DNA from 4 places in the Pseudomonas sp. TE12508 genome. Region 4 is predicted to be linked to each of the others. Evidence: predicted binding sites of a transcription regulator. Region 4 holds the regulator's gene; each other region holds the start of a gene.
The links. The regulator FliA, encoded in region 4, starts transcription of late flagellar genes. The targets are predictions, from matches to a motif close to CTAAAGTTTNNNNNNNNNNNGCCGNTAA.

Region 1 (4,792 bases), on a different contig from region 4:
CCGCACTGGAAGTCGTGGTTTAAACACGGACAAATGTGGGAGCGGGCTTGCTCGCGAAAGCGGTGTATCAGTCAACGTAGATGTCGACTGACACACCGCTTTAGAGAGCAAGCCCGCTCCCACAGGGGATCTCAATCTGGCTGGGCGATTTGGAAACTCGCCCCTGACGACGGCTCCCGCCGAATCATCCGTTTCATCTTCCACTCAAACGCCAGCGTCAGGCTCACCGCCGCACACGCCAACCCCAGCGCCAGCCCCCACCAGACCCCCGTTGGCCCCCAATTCAAATGGAAGGCCATCCACCAGGCGGCCGGTGCGCCAATCAGCCAATAGCAACCCAAACCCACCAGGAACGTGGTCTTGGCATCCTTGAGCCCGCGGATGCAGCCCATGGCGATGGTTTGCGTGCCGTCAAACAGCTCGAACCATGCCGCCACCGCCAACAGGCTCACGGCCAGGTTGATGACTTCGCGGAACGCCGGGTCGTTGTGGTCCAGGAACAAGCCGATCAACTGATGCGGCAGCAGCCAGAAGACCATCGCAAAACCCAGCATTGCCGCCGCACCAAAGGCGATCCCGACCCGTCCGGCCAGCCGCGCATCAAGCAATTGCCCGGCGCCGTAATGTTGGCCGATGCGCATGGTGATCGCGTAGGAAAGCCCCGCCGGAATCATGAACGCCACCGAAACGATTTGCAGGGCGATCTGGTGCGCCGCCAGTTGCGTACTGCCCATGGTGCCCATGCACAGCGCGGCGAAGGCGAATAGACCGACTTCCACCGCATAGGTGCCGCCAATCGGCAGGCCCAGGCGCCACAGTTCCTTTAAGTACTGACGGTTGGGCCGCGACAGACCCTGGCGCAATGGATACGCGTCGTAGGCCGGATGCCGACGAATATGCAGCGCGAGCGCCAGCGCCATCAGGTTGGCAACGATCGCCGTGACCAGGCCGATGCCCACCAGACCCATTTTCGGCAGACCGAACATGCCGGTGATCAACGCATAGTTGAGCAGGAAGTTGGCCACGGTGCCGGCGAGGCTGATGACCATCACCGGTGTCGCCCGGCCGATGGCGCTGGTGAAACCACGCAGCGCCATGAAGCTCAGGTAGCCAGGCAGGGCGAACGGCAGGATCAACAGAAACTGGCCGGCAGCCTGGACGTTAGTTTCGGTCTGGCCGAACAGCAGCAACACCGGTTTGAGGTTCCACAGCAGCAAACCCGCCACCAGCGCCATCAACCAGGCCAGCCACAACCCGGCCTGGGTCAGCCGCGCCGCGCCGATGATGTCGCCGGCGCCCTGACGGATCGCCACCAGGGTGCCGACCGCCGCGATCACACCGATGCAGAAGATCGACACGAACGAATACGTCGCCGCGCCCAGGCCGCCGCCGGCCAACGCCTCGGGGCTCAGGCGCGCCATCATCAACGTGTCGGTGAGGACCATCAACATGTGCGCCAACTGCGAGGCAATCAACGGCCCCGCCAGCCGCAGAATGGCCCAGAGTTCACTACGCGCTGGATGCTGCATGGTCATCACGCTCGATTGTCAGAGAGAACAGGAAGCGTCGATTCTCGGCGCTCTGCGGGGTTTGCACAAAGGGATAAAAAGGATGGGTGGCATGATTAAAACTCATGCTGGGGAGTTTCTGATAAGTTGGTGCAATCGCGCTATAGGAGCTTTCCTGATGTCTCGTCGTCTTCCTCCCTTGTATGCCCTTCGAGCATTCGAAGCGGCGGCGCGGCATAGCTCGTTTACCCGCGCCGCCGAAGAACTGTCGATCACGCAAAGTGCGGTCAGTCGGCACATTCGTACGCTCGAAGAGCATTTCGCCTGTCGGCTGTTTCATCGCAGCGGGCGCAACCTGCAACTGACCGAATCGGCGCGGCTGATCCTGCCCGGCATTCGCGAAGGCTTCACCGCCCTCGAACGGGCTTGCAATACCTTGCGTGCCGAGGACGACATCCTGCGCATGAAAGCCCCGTCGACCCTGACCATGCGCTGGCTGTTGGCGCGGCTCAGTCGTTTTCGGCACCTGCGACCGGGGAACGAGGTGCAATTGACCAGCGCCTGGATGGACATCGATACGGTGGACTTCAACCATGAACCCTTCGACTGCGCCGTCATTCTCAGCAACGGGCATTTTCCCCCAGACTGGGAGGCGACTTTCCTGTTCCCCGAAGAGCTGATTCCGGTGGGCGCGCCGAATCTTCTGAAGGATCAACCATGGGACGTTGCGCGCCTGGCCAGTACCGAGTTGCTGCACCCGACGCCGGACCGCCGCGACTGGCGCAACTGGCTGGAGCGCATGGGCCTGACCGATCAAGTCTCGCTCAAGGGCGGGCAGGTCTTCGACACGCTGGAGCTGGGCATGATCGCCGCTGCCCGAGGTTACGGCGTGTCCATGGGCGATTTGCTGATGGTGGCGGAGGATGTCGCACAGGGACGTCTGAGTCTGCCGTGGCCGACGGCCGTTGCCAGTGGTGAGAATTATTACCTGGTCTGGCCGAAAACCCGCCCCGGCGGCGAACGTTTGCGCCGCCTCAGCGATTTCCTGCAAGGCGAGGTCCGGGCCATGGAATTACCGGATGTCGAACGCCTGGGCTGAATCGATGGAGCCGCCGCAATGGCGGCCTTGAGCCATATCCCCGTTAATTACTCAAGTATTCAGCTTTGCCGCCGAAAATCTGCTGATAGGACCTTCGTGCAGGTTCCATGTTTTTCCCACAATCAGAAATTTTGCCGAGTGTGCGATGGGATCAGAATGATCCGGCCACTGGGTCAGGAGCTGTCATGTCTCAACCTCGTGCTCGGATTGCCTCACAGCTGGGTCTTGCGCTTGCCGTGATTCTGGCGATTGTCATCAGTGGCAGTACCGTGTTCGCCCTGCGCTCGCTGGACACCGCGAACCTCGCCACCCGCGAAGAGCATCTGGCCAGTGAGGCCCGCTTGCTTGCCGATCAGTTGAGCACCTTTCACGGCACTTTGCGTGAAAGCACCCAGCGCCTGGCCGGCCTGTTCGAGAAGCGCTTCAGCGCCGGTTTGAGCGTGCACCCGGATGAGCCGGTGACCGTGGCGGGTGTGCAGACCCCGGGCCTGCACTTGGGCAGTGAAGTGTTGAACAACAACTTTGCGGAAGTCGACGAGTTCAAGCAGATGACCGCTGGTGTTGCGACCGTGTTCGTACGCAGCGGAGAAGAGTTCATTCGGGTCAGCACGAATGTCACCAAACAAGACGGCAGCCGTGCCATTGGCACTCTGCTCGACCACGCGAACCCGGCTTACGCCCGTTTGATGGCGGGGCAGAGTTATGTGGGGCGAGCGTTGCTGTTCGAACGCTTCTACATGTCGCAGTACACCCCCGTACGTGACAGCAGCGGTAAGGTCATTGCCGTGCTGTATGTAGGATTCGATTACACCGACGCGCAGAACGCACAGTTCTCCAACCTCAAACGCTTCCGCATCGGCCAGACCGGTTCCCTGGCGTTGCTGGATGAACAAGGTAAATGGCTGGTGCCGATTGCCGGGGTGCAAGCGCTGGATCAAGCGGTCCCGAGCATTGTCGGTCTGGCCAAGACACCGGGTAAAGGCGACTTCTGGAACGACAAGTCGCAAGACTTTTACAGTGTTGCCGTGCCATTCGACGGCGGGCCGTGGTCGGTGGTGGCGAGCATGCCGAAAACCGAAATCCGCGCGGTGACCTGGAGCGTCGGCATTCAATTGGCGATCGGCAGCCTGCTGGCGATGTTGCTGGCAGTCGGTTCGGCGGTCTGGTTGCTGCGCAGCAAACTGGCGCCACTGGGTGATCTGGTGCGTCAGGCCGAAGCCTTGGGCGCCGGTGATTTGAGTGTGCGCCTGAACGTGTCGAGCAATGACGAAATCGGCCAACTTGCCCGCGCCTTCAACCAGATGAGCCAGGCTCTGTCGACCATGGTCGAGCACATCCGTAAAGCCTCGGGAGAGGTCAACAGCCGTGCCCAGGCGTTGTCCGGTTTGTCCGGTGGCGCCTATGAAGGGATGGAGCAGCAGTCTGGCGAAATCACCAGCATGGCCGGCGCCGTAGAAGAATTCAGCGCCACCTCGTTGAACATCGCCGACAACATGGGCAACACCCAGCGACTGGCGCAGGAAAACGCACAGCAAACCCAGATCGGTCGTACGTCGATGGACGAAGCGTCCTCATCCCTGGAGCAAATCGCCGGTGCATTGAACAGCACCGCGACGGTGATCAATACCTTGGGCCAGCGCTCCCAGGAAATCGGCGGCATTGTCGGGGTGATTACCGCGATCGCCGAGCAAACCAATCTGCTGGCGCTCAACGCCGCCATCGAAGCCGCCCGCGCTGGTGAGCAGGGCCGCGGGTTTGCGGTGGTGGCCGATGAGGTGCGCAACCTGGCCTCGCGTACGCGCCAGGCCACTGATGAAATTTCCGGGATGATCCAAAGCATCCAGCAGGAAACCGGCAACGCCATCAGCACCATGGAGCAGGGCAACGTGCTGATGCAGGAAGGCCTGTCGCGCAACGCCAACGTCGCTTCGGCACTGGCGCGGATCGATGAACAAAGCCGCTCGGCCGGTCAGCAATTCGCCGCCATCACTACCGCGACCCAGGAACAAAGCAGCACCGCGACCTTGCTCAGCAGCAATCTGCAAAGCATCGCTTTGGCGAACAGTGAACAGCGCGAAGTGGTGTCGAACCTGGCTGTGACTGCCAAAGAGCTGGAGAAGCTGGCGGCGGACTTGCGGCATGAGGTTGACCGGTTTCGTTGAGTCGCCTCTGAAATCCCTTCGCG
Region 2 (4,792 bases), on a different contig from region 4:
CGCGCCGGGAATGTGCCCGCCCTTGGCCGCCAGCACTTTCTCGCCGGAGTATTCCAGCGGCCCGCGCGCGTCCCAGATCGCCAGATCGTTGGCACCGAGGCGGCTTTGCAGGTATTCGCGGGTGGCGATGGGTTCATCGTGCAGGGTCAGGGCGACCGGGCCGCCGACCGCCGGCGGGATCTGGATCGACATGGGCAAGCCTTCTGCCAGCCAGGCCGGCAGGCCGCCATCGATATAGTGATACTTGCTGTGGCCGATGACATCCAGCAGCCAGATAAAGCGCCCGGCCCAACCGCCGCCTTCGTCGTCATAGACGACATAGACCGCATCAGGGTTGTGTCCCAGTTCGCCGAACAATGCTTCAAGCGCGGCTTGGGTCGGCAGCAGGCCTGGCGCAGGCGCCTGACCCAGTTGAGTGCGTTTTGGATCGACAAAGCGTGCCCCGGGGATATGCCCTGCGGCATAGCGGGCGCTGCTGGTCAGGTCCACCAGAATCAGTTCGCGGGAGTCGAGACGCGGGAGCAGGTCGCTCGGCTCGATCACCAGCGCCAAGCCAGAGAAGTCAGACATGTGAGGTCTCCAGAGCACAAAGGGGAGGATTGTAGCGCAGCGTCATGAGGGCCTGTTATCAGTTATTTCGGCACAGGAAACAACTGAATCTGTGGCGAGGGGGCTTGCCCCCGTTCGGCTGCGAAGCAGTCGCAAATCCGCTGTATGCGGTGTGCCTGGCAGAACGAGGTTGCAGGTTTTAGGACTGCTTCGCAGTCCAACGGGGGCTAGCCCCCTCGCCACAGGTCTTGATCTTCACTTATCTAACTGGCATCAGCCCCTAGCGCTGGCTAAAACTGTGCAGGGCTTTTTCGATGCATTGCGCGGTTTTGCCGAACGCCTGCACGGTGATTTCCGAGAACGGCCCGCCGCCCTGATCCGCCACCACGATCATGATCACCCGACCATTGTTGACCAGGGAGCGCAGCAGCAGGTGTTCACCGCTGAACTGCGAACGCAGGCTGGCCGGCAACAGGGCCGAGAATTGGGCGTTGTTGGCCGGCGTCAGGCGCACCTGAGCCTGTTGTGCGAGCAACCGCTGCAGCACAGTGCTTTGGCTGACCGCCAGGTTCAGGCCGGCCACTTCTTTGGGCAGCCCGGCAATCTGGTGCACGCGCAGACTGGCGTGTGTGCGATCGGCCATCAGGATCATCACTCGCCGCATGCCACACGCCACCAAGGCATCTCGGGCCGATGTGGTCAAGTGCATGGCATTGGTAAACCGGCTCGGCTCCACCAGCAATTCGGCGCATTGTTTACGCCACTTCGCCAGGTCTTCGGCGGTGGGCGCCAGGGCCGGCAGCAAGCCGGCGTGAACGCGGTTCATGCCCGCCGGCCAGATCAATGCTTCGGCCGGGTGCCAGAGGTCCGGCATGGCGTGTTGGCGCGCACTGTTAGCGGCCTGTTGGTGCAATTGTTGTTGCACCTCATCCATCGGCATCTGCAGATAAAGGCTGGTCAGGTACTGCCAGCGTTCACAGTGAGGACTGTCCCAGGCCTGTTGTGCCGACAACGCCAGACCATTGGCCAGCAGCACGGTGTTGGCGGGCTGATTAAGCCAGCGCCGCAACGTCGGGTCGTCATCAAGACGATTCTGCTGGCGTAGCGGGTGATCATCGTCCCGTGCGATGCGCAGGACTTTCACCAGTTCGCGTTGTTCGCTGCGCAGCAGCCGATAACCCTGCTGGACCCAGATCGGCAAACGCCAGATATCCACCAGCGCCAGACAGATTTCCAGCAGACGCACGCCGAACAATTGCTTTTCGACTTTGCGCGCCGACTCGCCTTTATGGATGACCCGCAGTTCCCATTCTTCAAGCATCTGCGGATGGGTCAACGCCATGGGCCACAGTGGCGAAAGAAACAGCAGGCTGCCCCAGTGGATGTCCTGCCACAACCGCGCCAGGCGACTGGCAAAAAAACCATTGGCCTGTTGAGTGGCGTGCTGACTGATCAGCTGAAGCTGGCGCAGGGCAACGGGGATCTGCGATTGGGGTTCGGCGGGCAAGCGCTCGAGCAATTCTTCGGTGCGTTTCAAACCGAGGCGATTAATTGCCACTTCAAGATTTTCAGCAGGCGTGGCCATGCTGCCATGAGTGTGGCGATTGGCTTCACGAATCACACTCAAGGCCAGGGCCGGGCTGTCCTGCATCATTTCGGCAATGTCGCGCAGCGAGCTGCGGCTATCGCGGATGGCTTTGCAGACGCGGTCGTGACTGGCTTGCGGAACCGGCAGGCGCACACCATCGAGCAGCTTGACCCAGCCTTCGAGCGTGGTCGGTTTTGGCGTGGGGACGTTCGTTTCGTTAGCCATGTCTGGACGCTGCTTTACCTATCCCTGCGTGGGCCAAATTGGCTTTTCGCCTTAACTGGCTATAGTCTGGCGCAGTTTTGCCGATAAGGAGAAGAAGAGATTTTTTAACTTCCGAATATGACCTTGAACCCGACTCAGTAAGTGCTCTCCTACCTATGGCTAAAATTATCGGCATCATCGTCGTATTCGCGAGCGTGCTCGGCGGATACGTGCTTTCCCACGGCAAGATTGCCGCCCTCATTCAGCCTTTCGAGGTGATGATTATCGGTGGCGCGGCCCTTGGTGCATTCCTGCAGGCCAACCCCGGTCATATGACGATGCACGTGCTCAAGAAGTCTTTGGGCATGTTCAGTTCGCGTTTCAACCACACCTTCTACCTTGAAGTGTTGGGGCTGATTTACGAGATTCTTAACAAGAGCCGTCGCGAAGGCATGATGGCAATCGAAGGCGACATCGAAGATGCCGCCGCGAGCCCGATCTTCGCCAAGTACCCGGCAGTCCTGAAAGATGACCGCATGACTGCGTACATCTGCGATTACCTGCGCATCATGTCCTCCGGCAACATGGCTCCCCATGAGCTTGAAGGCTTGTTCGACATGGAACTGACCAGCCTCAAGGAAGACTTGGATCACCCCTCCCACGCAGTCAACGGCATCGCCGATGCCATGCCGGGTTTCGGTATCGTTGCGGCGGTATTGGGTATCGTGGTGACGATGGCTTCGCTGGGTGAAAGCGACCAGAAAATGATTGGCTTGCACGTAGGTGCGGCTCTGGTAGGTACCTTCTTCGGTATTCTCGCGGCCTATGGTTTCTTTGGCCCGCTGGCCCACGCTCTGGGCCACGATGCCAAGGAAGAACTGAACGTCTACGAAGCCATCAAGGCCTCGCTGGTGGCTTCGGCTTCCGGCATGCCGCCATCGCTGGCAGTGGAATTCGGTCGCAAGGTTCTGTACCCGGCGCACCGTCCTAGCTTCGCTGAGCTGGAACAAGCGGTTCGCGGTCGCTAAGTCATGGAAAATAACCAGCCGATAATCATCAAACGCGTCAAAAAGTACGCGGGCGGGCATCACGGGGGCTCCTGGAAAATTGCCTTCGCGGACTTCGCGACGGCGATGATGGCGTTCTTCCTGGTGTTGTGGCTGTTGTCCACGGCAACGCCGGAACAGAAGATCGCCATCGCCGGTTACTTCAAGGACCCGGTCGGTTTCAGCGAAAGCGGCACGCCATACATCATCGATCTGGGCGGCTCGCCGACCCTGGCACCGGAGAACACCCTCAACCCCGAGGTGAAATCCCAGCCTCAGCCGGACAAGGTGACTATCGACTCCGAACAGGTCGAAGGCATGGCCGAGCAGGTTGAGAAAGAGCGCCTGGAATTGCTGCTGCAAGAGTTGCAGAACAAGGTCGAAGAAAACCCGCAGTTGCAGAAGTTCAAGGATCAGATCCTCTTCGAGATTACCCAGGACGGTTTGCGCATCCAGATTGTGGACGCCGAAAACCGCCCGATGTTCGACTCCGGCAGTGCGCGTCTGAAGCCGTATTTCGAAGACATCCTGCTGGCCATGGCCGACACCATCAAAGCGGTGCCGAACAAGATCAGCATCAGCGGCCACACCGATGCCAAGCCATACTCGGGCACCGGCGACTTCGGCAACTGGGAACTCTCGGCCAACCGTGCGAACGCGGCTCGCCGTGCATTGATCGCCGGCAGCTATCCGGACGCTCAGGTAGCGCGAGTCGTGGGTTATGCCTCGTCGGCGCTGTTCGACCGGGAAAACCCGTTCAACCCGGTCAACCGCCGCATCGATATTGTTGTGCTGACCAAAAAAGCCCAGCGTGCCATCGAAGGTTCGCAAGGTGCCGAACCTGCGCCAGTGCCAACGCAAGGGCAGGGTGGCCTGGGCGAAGTGCCCGCGCCGCCAGCCGATCCGAACGCATTGCCGGCGGATAAGGAGCCGCTGCCGGCTCATGAGCTTCGCGAGCGTTTGAATCTGTTCGACAACCCGGCGCCGAAACCGGGTGAGTCGCCCAAGCAGTGACCCATAAAAAAGCCGCGAATGATCGCGGCTTTTTTGTCTCTACTCACCGGGCACGGGACTGACACTGCCAGCAGCAAAAATAAAGAACATGGCTTTCTTCCGAGATTGGCGTAGGACCGTTCTGAGGCGTATTGGCCGGGTTTTACTTCCCTAGGTTGCTCGCCTATAGTTCGCCCGTCGCCGACGTTTCGGTGATCGACTTTAGCCGGTCGTAACAGATGATGCACAAGCGCCCGTATAATCGTGGCGCTTTTTGCTGCCTGGCATCTGCATGTCTATGGTGGCTGTGCGTGGGACACCTTCGGGTGTGCCGGGTTCATCTGTCCGGTCGGCTAACCCGCGTACAGCTACCACCCAATTCGTTTAGCCGCGAAAGGGTGGGAGTTTCACT
Region 3 (4,792 bases), on a different contig from region 4:
CTGGTGCTGGGTCAGCTGATTCTGGTCATGCACCCGGGCCTGGGCCTGGAACTGCTGATGCTGGTCGCACTGTGTTTCGCCCTTTGCCTGGTACCGGTGGCCCTGACGCGGCGGATTCACCCGGCGCCTTTGCACCCGGCGCCGATGGAACCACGCTTCTTCATCAAGCGCGTGCCACAGTCGTTGAGCACGGTGTTGGGGTCGGGTTTGATCGTCGGTTCATTCTACGGTCTGGCGCCGCTGTATGCCTCGCAGCAAGGGCTGTCCACCGAACAGGTCGGTCTGTTCATGGGTAGCTGCATTTTTGCAGGCCTGGTGGTGCAGTGGCCGTTGGGGTGGCTGTCGGACCGCTATGACCGGGCGCTGTTGATCCGCTGTTTCGCGTTTAGCCTGGCGCTGGCTGCGTTGCCGCTGGCGATCATGCGGCAGGTGCCGCTGGAGGTGCTGTTCATTGCCGGGTTCCTCTGCTCGTTGGTGCAGTTCTGCCTGTACCCGTTGGCGGTGGCGTTCTCCAACGACCACGTCGAGGGTGATCGTCGGGTGTCGCTGACGGCGATGCTGCTGGTGACTTATGGTGTCGGCGCGAGTATCGGACCGTTGGTAGCCGGGGTGTTGATGAAGCTGTTCGGCAGTCAGATGCTCTATGCCTTCTTCAGCTTCTTTGCGCTGGTGCTGGTGTGGCGAATTCGCCCCAAAGCGGTCACCAACCTGCATCAGGTGGACGATGCTCCGCTGCATCACGTAGCCATGCCGGACAGTATGTCGAGCTCGCCATTGGTCGCTTGCCTGGACCCGCGAGTCGATGAACAGGTAGTGCAGGATCAGATGCAGAACCCTGTCAACCCGGAGGCTGATTTCAATCCGGATGCAGAACCCGAATCAGCGCCTGAAACGGATTCGGAGCCCGAAGACCCTGACACAGGTCGCGAGCAAAGCTTTACCGAAGCAAGGCCTTGATCAAGGCATAAAAAAACGGGCAGTCACCGCAAGGGACTGCCCGTTTTTTATGGGCGTGGCGTATCAGAAGTCGTCTTTATCGAAACGCCGTGCTTCGCGCTGAAGCTGATAGACGAACCGCTCGACCTGGCGCTGCACCAGGCCGCTCATGTTGTGAAAACGCACGCCGGCGAAGGTGGTGTTGATCTTTTCTTCGAAGTGCAGGTAACGCAGTTCGACCGGTGCCGTCATGCTGCCGAAGGGCAGGGCAGCGACGAAGCGGTCGTAGACCTGGCCCAGTTGCAGGCTGGCGGTGATGTCGCCCTCGAAGCGCAATTTGCAGCCGGTGGCGGAGATGTCCAGCAGTTTGCCGCTGATGGCCGATTTGAGTTTGTCGCCACCCAGATCGACGTTGACCAGCTGCGCCAGCTTCAACGCGGCGCGGAAAGCATTGCGGCGCTGGTGATAAACCACCTCATCGGGCAGCGCGCCACGGTAGCAGCGGCCATCGCCGGAGTCGTCGATGGTCAGCGGGCCATTGCTTTCCCAGGCGATGCGTACGCCGTCGTGGAAGCCTTCGACCTTGAACGGTTCGCCGGCCAGCAGAAAACGTTCGCCATCGCGCGGAATCATTTCGTCCAGGGCGATCATGTTGCTGTCACGGTCGATGTCCACCAGATAACTCTGGAAGCGCTGGCTGCGCTCATGGAACGTGATGATCAGCGGGTCATGGCTGTCTTGCAGCTGACGCAGATTGCCGGAGATTTCCAGGGGCGTAGTGAGCACCTTGGGTGGCTGCGGAGCATCTTCCGCGTTTAAGGCATTGAACACGGGGCATCAATCTCCAGACAAATATGACTACTGGCTAGCATTCTGCCAGCATGTTTCGCGTCTTGATAGAGCGTGCTCATTGAAAGGCTCAAGCCTGACTGAGCGGGCGTGGCTTTGCGAGCCTGGAGGTTGAACCGCGGGCATCATAGAGCGCTGGCGGCTCGCCGCCGGTGAGGATTTTCAGCTGGTTGGCCGTGGCGGCCTGCTGCACCAGAATCGACTGGCCATTGTTAACGTTGGCGGCCTGGCACTGGGCCAGGAGGTCGGTCAGCACGTCGCTCTGTGCCAGCAACTGATCGCCAATGCTCGAATGGCTGGCAAGTTGCTCCAGGCCTTGGCGATTGGTCGGCAGGTTGAGGCTGGCGAGGATTTCACTGCGCTTGCGGCCATGCTGCTCAAGCAAAATGATCAATGCCTGTTTCTGCGCCAGAATCTCTTCGAGCAGTGGCATGTCGCGACCGTGCAGCGCGAGGGACTCGGTTTGCAGCAGCTCCAGCAAGTGTTGCGCCGGGGCAAAGTCGTCGATGATCAGTTGCAGTAAATTAGTGTCGTGCATGGCTGGCCTTGGGTTTTAAGCGTCCAAAAGCCTGGCGCGGCCGTGGCCTAGCGCTGGGCTTCGAAGTTGAGCAGTTTGCTGGCTACACGGTTGCTGTCGACTTTATAGCTGCCATCGGCAATCGCTGCTTTCAACTCGGCCACGCGGGCGTTGTCGACGGCAGGCTGATCGCGCAGCTTGTCAGTGACCTTCTGCAACTGTTGAGCCTCATTGCTGAGGTGTACCGACTCCCCGCTTTTGGTGGTACTGGCCTGTTCGGCCGGGGTATTCAGCGGTGCGGATTGGCCGGCTTCGGCGGTTTCCTTCGCGGCGCTGGTACGTGTACTGCCCGTAAGTGACGAGGAGCTGTTTAAACGACTGAAATCGATGACCATGACAAAAAACCTCTGGGTATTTGGACGCTTGCCATGTTTTCGGCTCTTCTTGTGAAAACTTTAGGCCCATTTATCAATGAGCGTGCATGCGCCAGCGTGTGTCCTGCATGCGGCACAGTTTAGGCAACAGCCCAGTGGCGCGCCATCTCTTCACAAACTACGTGGCCGCTCACATAGAAACTTCCACCTGCCCGGGCGCGGTGACTTGCGCCTTGATAACCCGCTGGGAGTTAAGGTTTTTCACGCGAATCTGTTCGCTCATGCCGCCATTGGACAGCGCTTCACCCGGCATACGTACACTGAGCGTACCACTGCGGGCGGTAATCACCACCTGATCGCCCTTGCGAATGACTTCCGCCTGTTCGAGATGCACCAAGGTAATCACCTGATCAGCGACCATTGGTCGGGTCAGTTTTTGTCCGATCGCTTGATCGACGGAAGTCAGAAAACCCTGATTTATCAGGCTGATATCGCGCTCTCGCAGGGTCACGTCCTGAGGCTCGATAATCCCTGTGCGCTTGAGCGGACGGGTGGTGGTCACGATGTCGCGAAACAGCCGTACTTGAGCGGGTACGAAGACTGTCCAGGGGGAGGTGCCGTCGCAGCGAACCTTGACCGTAACCCGGCCCAGAGGCCTCGCGGGGCTCTCGAGGGTGGCTGTCAATTCCTTGTCGCACATAGGCATGCGCAGGCGCGGATCGAGCTGGTTGACCTCGATTTCGTAGCGTCCTTGCGTTTGACTGGTGGCCAGATAGTCTTCTACGGTGAATTCAAGAAAGCCCTGAGTGACGCCGATAAGCATGTCAGGCAAGGTAACCGCGTCAGCAAGGGCAGGGCTGCCAGCGTTGAACAGGCAAACGGCCGACATCGCGCAGAGCAATCTGCGGCAGGCTGATGTCAGGTGTCGGAAAAATGTCGGTTCTGTGTTCATAAGAGTTAAAAAGCAAGCGCCGTGCCGTTTAGTGAAGAATGTGCGTCGCAACACACTTAGCGTTGGTGTAGGAGTCTGGGCATGGCTGGTGTAATGGATTCGGTGAACCAGCGCACGCAACTGGTGGGGCAGAATCGCCTTGAGCTGTTGTTGTTCCGTCTCGACGGCCAGCAGCTGTATGGGATCAACGTGTTCAAGGTTCGTGAGGTGCTGCAATGCCCCAAACTGACCCTGATGCCCAAGTCCAGTCCTGTCGTGTGCGGTGTGGCGAATATTCGGGGGGCGACCATTCCGATTCTGGATCTGGCGATGGCGACCGGTTCCGGAGCGCTGAAAGATCAAAGCAATCCCTTCGTGATCATCACGGAGTACAACACCAAGACTCAGGGTTTCCTGGTTCGATCAGTAGAGCGCATCGTCAACATGAACTGGGAGGAGATTCATCCGCCACCCAAGGGCACCGGGCGCGATCATTACTTGACGGCGGTGACTCGGGTCGACAATCAGTTAGTCGAAATCATCGACGTCGAGAAGGTGCTGGCGGAAGTGTCACCGACACCGGAAGCGATTTCGGTGGGCGTGGTGGATGTCGATACTCAGCACAAGGCGTTGTCCTTGCGCGTGCTAACGGTCGACGACTCATCGGTGGCGCGTAAGCAGGTGACCCGTTGCCTGCAAACCGTCGGCGTCGAAGTGGTGGCGTTGAACGACGGTCGGCAAGCGCTGGATTACCTGCGCAAGCTGGTCGATGAGGGCAAGAAGCCGGAAGAAGAGTTCCTGATGATGATCTCCGACATCGAGATGCCGGAGATGGACGGGTACACCCTGACGGCCGAAATCCGCAGTGATCCGCGCATGCAAAAGCTGCATATCATCCTGCACACTTCGTTGTCGGGTGTGTTCAATCAGGCGATGGTCAAGAAGGTCGGTGCCGATGACTTTCTGGCCAAATTCCGTCCTGATGACCTGGCATCCCGGGTAGTCGACCGGATCAAAGCAGCAGATAACAGCTAGGGGCCTTCTGTCCCTGGCGGTCAACACGATTTAAGAGGCGGCATCTTTGTCTACGGGTAATTTGGATTTTGAACAGTTCCGGGTATTCCTGGAAAAAGCCTGTGGCATTTTGCTCGGTGAAAACAAGCAATACCTGGTCTCGAGCCGTCT
Region 4 (4,792 bases):
CGACCTGACTGGCCATGAGCACGAGCTTGAGCAGGTTGCTTTCAACTTCGGTGACCAACTGGGTCACGCGCTTGATCACCTGACCGGTGAGGTCCTGGTAATCCTGGGCCAGCAGAATGTCGTTGAGGTTGCTCGACACGACGCGGTTGTCTTCACTGCTGCGGGTCAGGAAACCGTCGACCCGCCGGGCCAGCTCGCGGAACTCTTCGGCCCCGACTTCGCGACGCATGAACCGTCCCCAATCCGTGCTCAGCGCCTGAGCTTCGTCGCTCAGGCTGTTGATCAGCGGCGTGGCGTTTTCCACCAGGTCCATGGTGCGGTTGGCCGCGGCCTCGGTCAGCTTGACCACATAACCCAGGCGCTCGGTGGCATCCGTGATCTGAGACACTTCCTCGGCTTGCGGCATGTGCGGGTCAATCTGGAAATTGACGATCGCGCTATGCAGCTCGCGGGTGAGCTTGCCCACTTCCTGATACAGGCCGCGGTCACGGGTCTGGTTGAGCTCATGGATCAGTTGCACAGCGTCGCCGAACCTGCCTTTTTCAAGGCTTTCGACCAGTTCGACCGCGTGTTTTTTCAGGGTCGACTCAAAATCGCCCTGTGAAGATTCGTTATGCTCCATAGCTCCCCCGTGACGGACTGGCTTTGCACATCAACCGATGCGTTCGAAGATCTTTTCAATCTTGTCTTTCAACGCTTGAGCCGTGAATGGCTTGACCACATAGCCGTTCACGCCCGCCTGAGCGGCTTCGATGATTTGCTCGCGCTTGGCTTCGGCCGTGACCATCAACACCGGCAGGTGTTTGAGTTTTTCATCGGCACGCACGTGGCGCAGCAGATCAATACCGGTCATGCCGGGCATGTTCCAGTCCGTTACCAGAAAGTCGATGCTCCCGCTGTTGAGGACCGGAATCGCGGTAATACCGTCATCCGCCTCGACCGTGTTGGTGAACCCAAGGTCACGCAACAGGTTTTTTATGATCCGCCGCATCGTTGAGAAGTCATCAACGATGAGGATTTTCATATTCTTGTCCAATTCGACCTCCAAGCAGTCTTAAAACGCGCGCAGCACCTGAACGCGCCGTTCAATCAATTCGGCGTAACACTCAACAGTTGTATGGATTACAACGGGCCGTGGCCGATGCAGCAAAATGCCGTACCCACCTCGTTCGCAGTGTCCCCACACTGCCTGTCAGCGCGCTCGCCACTCCCCCAAACGCCCCCGCAAACGGGCCGCGCACTGGCTGTGTAACTGGCTGACCCGCGATTCGCTGACCCCCAGGACCTCACCGATTTCCTTGAGATTCAACTCTTCGTCGTAGTACAGCGCCAACACCAGTCGCTCACGCTCCGGCAAATTGGCAATCGCGTCCGCCAGCGCTGCCTGGAAGCGTTCATCTTCCAGATCGCGCGACGGCTCGAGATGAGCACTGGCGCCATCCTCGTGCAGCCCTTCGTGTTCGCCGTCCTGCAACAGATCGTCGAAACTGAATAACCGGCTACCGAGGGTGTCGTTCAAAATCCCGTAATAATCGTCAAGACTCAATTGGAGTTCGGCCGCAACTTCGTGATCTTTAGCGTCACGGCCGGTTTTAGCTTCAATCGAGCGAATTGCGTCGCTGACCATGCGGGTATTGCGGTGAACCGAACGTGGCGCCCAGTCCCCCTTGCGCACTTCATCGAGCATCGCGCCGCGGATTCGAATGCCCGCGTACGTCTCGAAGCTCGCGCCTTTGCTGGCGTCGTATTTGGTTGATACTTCAAGCAGGCCGATCATCCCGGCCTGGATCAGGTCTTCGACCTGGACACTGGCCGGCAAACGCGCCAGCAAGTGATAGGCAATGCGTTTGACCAGTGGCGCGTAACGCTCGATCAGCTCGTACTGCGCGTCACGTGCCGACTTCTTGTAGAGGTTGTAACCACTGGCTGTCATAGGACGGGTCCTGCGGTCTGTTGCACGAGGCGCTCGACGAAAAACTCCAGGTGCCCGCGCGGGTTGGCCGGCAGTGGCCAGGTATCGACCTTCTGCGCAATGGCCTTGAACGCCAGGGCGCACTTGGAACGCGGGAAGGCTTCGTAGACAGCACGCTGCTTCTGCACGGCCTTGCGCACGCTTTCGTCGTAAGGCACGGCACCGACGTATTGTAAGGCGACGTCGAGGAAACGATCCGTGACCTTGGTCAACTTGGCGAACAGATTGCGGCCTTCCTGCGGGCTCTGCGCCATGTTGGCCAGGACGCGGAAGCGGTTCATGCCGTAGTCGCGATTCAGCAATTTGATCAGCGCGTAGGCGTCGGTAATCGAGGTCGGCTCATCGCACACCACCAGCAGCACTTCCTGGGCTGCGCGAACGAAACTGACTACCGAGTCACCAATACCCGCAGCGGTGTCGATCACCAATACGTCGAGGTTGTCGCCGATGTCGCTGAAGGCCTGGATCAGGCCGGCATGCTGGGCCGGGCTCAAATGAACCATGCTCTGGGTGCCGGACGCCGCCGGGACGATGCGGATGCCGCCGGGCCCTTGCAACAGTACGTCGCGCAGCTCACAGCGGCCTTCGATCACGTCGGCCAAGGTGCGTTTGGGTGTCAGTCCCAGCAGGACGTCGACGTTCGCCAGTCCCAGATCGGCATCCAGCAGCATGACGCGCCGGCCGAGCTCAGCTAGAGCCAGGGACAAGTTCACTGACACGTTAGTCTTCCCGACGCCACCTTTGCCGCCGGTCACCGCGATCACCTGTACGGGATGCATGCTGCCCATGTTATTTCTTTACCTTGTCTTACTTAGACGGAGGCCACATTACTGGCTGCGCGTTCATCAACGGAACAATGCATGGCAGACCATCGATGTAGGTACAAAAACTGTTCATTAGTACCTCAGCCAACCTGCTTGGTCGGACTGTGGTAAATATCAGCGAACATGTCAGCCATGGCTTCTTCGCTGGGTTCTTCCTGCATTTGCACGCTAACGGCGCGGCTGACCAACTGATGACGACGCGGCAGATGCAAATCATCCGGAATCCGCGGACCATCGGTCAGGTAAGCCACCGGCAACTCATGGCTGATAGCCAGGCTCAACACCTCGCCCAGACTTGCCGTTTCATCCAGTTTAGTCAGGATGCAGCCGGCGAGGCCGCAACGTTTGTAACTGTGATAAGCGGCAGTTAGAACCTGTTTCTGGCTGGTGGTTGCCAAGACCAGATAATTTTTTGATTTGATGCCACGTCCAGCCAGGCTTTCGAGCTGCATGCGCAATGCCGGGTCGCTGGCCTGAAGGCCGGCGGTATCGATCAGCACCACGCGTTTGCGCAGCAAAGGTTCCAGCGCCTGCACCAGCGATTGACCCGGGTCGACATGGGTGACCGACACGTTGAGGATGCGGCCCAGGGTCTTGAGCTGTTCCTGAGCGCCGATGCGATAGCTGTCCATGCTCACCAGCGCGATGTTTTGCGCGCCGTACTTGAGCACATAACGCGCTGCGAGCTTGGCCAGCGTGGTGGTCTTGCCCATGCCTGCCGGGCCAACCATGGCAATCACACCACCCTCTTCCAGTGGCTCGACTTCCGGCGTGGCGATCATCCGCGCCAGGTGCGCGAGCAACATGCGCCAGGCCTGACGGGGTTCTTCAATATCGGTGATCAGTGCCAGCAAATCGCGCGACAACGGGCCGGACAGACCGATGCGTTGCAGGCGACGCCAGAGGTTAGCCTGGGCCGGACGGCTGCCTTGCAGCTGATTCCAGGCCAGCGAGCCAAGTTGCACTTCCATCAGTTCACGCAAACTGTTGAGCTCGAAACGCATCGAATCGAAGGCTCGCGGGTCAACTCCGCCGGAGGCTGGCGCAGGGGCTGGTGCAGCACGACGAGGTTCAGCGTAAGTCGGTTCGATCAGTGGCTCGGCGGCGGTCAGCGGCAGGCCGGCGAACAATTGGCGATTGGTGCTGTTGTCGCTCTCGCCATCGCCACGCAGGCTCAATTCGGCCTGGGCGGTGACGATCCGCGACTGGGTCTTGCGCAGCTCGTCCTCGAGCTCCATGTTCGGAACACGCGGGGCCAGCGCCGACAATTTGTAATCCAGGGCAGCCGTCAGCTCGACACCGCCGGCGATCCGGCGATTGCCAATGATGGCGGCATCAGCGCCCAGCTCATCACGAACCAGTTTCATGGCCTGACGCATATCGGCGGCGAAAAAACGCTTAACTTGCATAAACCACTACCTCAGCCGTTGGGCCCTACTGTCGCAACGATGGTCACTTGCTTGTTGTCAGGGATTTCCTGGTAAGCCAACACATGCAAACCCGGGACTGCCAGTCGGCCGAATCGCGAGAGCATCGCGCGAACCGGACCGGCCACCAGCAGAATCACCGGTTGACCTTGCATTTCCTGACGCTGCGCCGCTTCGATCAACGAACGTTGCAGTTTCTCTGCCATGCTTGGCTCCAGCAGAACGCCCTCTTCCGAGCCTTGTCCTGCCTTCTGAAGACTATTGAGCAATATTTGTTCCAACCTTGGCTCCAAGGTGATCACAGGCAGCTGCGACTCAGTGCCTACAATGCTTTGCACGATTGCGCGGGATACGCCGACGCGCACCGCGGCCACCAAAGCGGCAGTATCTTGACTCTTGGCGGCGTTATTCGCGATGGCTTCGGCGATGCTGCGAATGTCCCGTACCGGCACCTGTTCGGCCAGCAATGCTTGCAAGACCTTGAGCAACTGCGACAGCGAAACCACCCCCGGCACCAGCTCCTCAGCCAGTTTCGGTGAGCTTTTGGCCAGCAATTGCATGAGTTGCTG

Region 1: ACZ9IM_RS23715 (methyl-accepting chemotaxis protein) is a predicted target of FliA. The motif match lies at 2,658-2,685, and genes of this name have one in related genera.
Region 2: motA (flagellar motor stator protein MotA) is a predicted target of FliA. The motif match lies at 2,422-2,449, and genes of this name have one in related genera.
Region 3: flgM (flagellar biosynthesis anti-sigma factor FlgM) is a predicted target of FliA. The motif match lies at 2,734-2,761, and genes of this name have one in related genera.

What each region holds. Positions count from the first base shown of each region.
Region 1 is NZ_JBWCCN010000018.1:119,077-123,868, forward strand. Features, by position in the region: gene ACZ9IM_RS23700 (putative bifunctional diguanylate cyclase/phosphodiesterase) at 1-23, shown strand, start outside; gene ACZ9IM_RS23705 (NorM family multidrug efflux MATE transporter) at 132-1,529, opposite strand; gene ACZ9IM_RS23710 (LysR substrate-binding domain-containing protein) at 1,687-2,607, shown strand; gene ACZ9IM_RS23715 (methyl-accepting chemotaxis protein) at 2,793-4,769, shown strand.
Region 2 is NZ_JBWCCN010000001.1:436,620-441,411, forward strand. Features, by position in the region: gene ACZ9IM_RS01845 (rhodanese-like domain-containing protein) at 1-570, opposite strand, end outside; gene ACZ9IM_RS01850 (HDOD domain-containing protein) at 830-2,362, opposite strand; gene motA (flagellar motor stator protein MotA) at 2,518-3,369, shown strand; gene motB (flagellar motor protein MotB) at 3,373-4,401, shown strand.
Region 3 is NZ_JBWCCN010000023.1:7,951-12,742, forward strand. Features, by position in the region: gene ACZ9IM_RS26870 (MFS transporter) at 1-957, shown strand, start outside; gene ACZ9IM_RS26875 (flagellar brake protein) at 1,021-1,767, opposite strand; gene ACZ9IM_RS26880 (flagella synthesis protein FlgN) at 1,856-2,323, opposite strand; gene flgM (flagellar biosynthesis anti-sigma factor FlgM) at 2,371-2,697, opposite strand; gene flgA (flagellar basal body P-ring formation chaperone FlgA) at 2,867-3,628, opposite strand; gene ACZ9IM_RS26895 (chemotaxis protein CheV) at 3,710-4,642, shown strand; gene cheR (protein-glutamate O-methyltransferase CheR) at 4,689-4,792, shown strand, end outside.
Region 4 is NZ_JBWCCN010000002.1:67,044-71,835, reverse strand. Features, by position in the region: gene ACZ9IM_RS02480 (protein phosphatase CheZ) at 1-622, opposite strand, end outside; gene ACZ9IM_RS02475 (chemotaxis response regulator CheY) at 653-1,024, opposite strand; gene fliA (RNA polymerase sigma factor FliA) at 1,193-1,933, opposite strand; gene fleN (flagellar synthesis regulator FleN) at 1,930-2,760, opposite strand; gene flhF (flagellar biosynthesis protein FlhF) at 2,877-4,205, opposite strand; gene flhA (flagellar biosynthesis protein FlhA) at 4,217-4,792, opposite strand, start outside.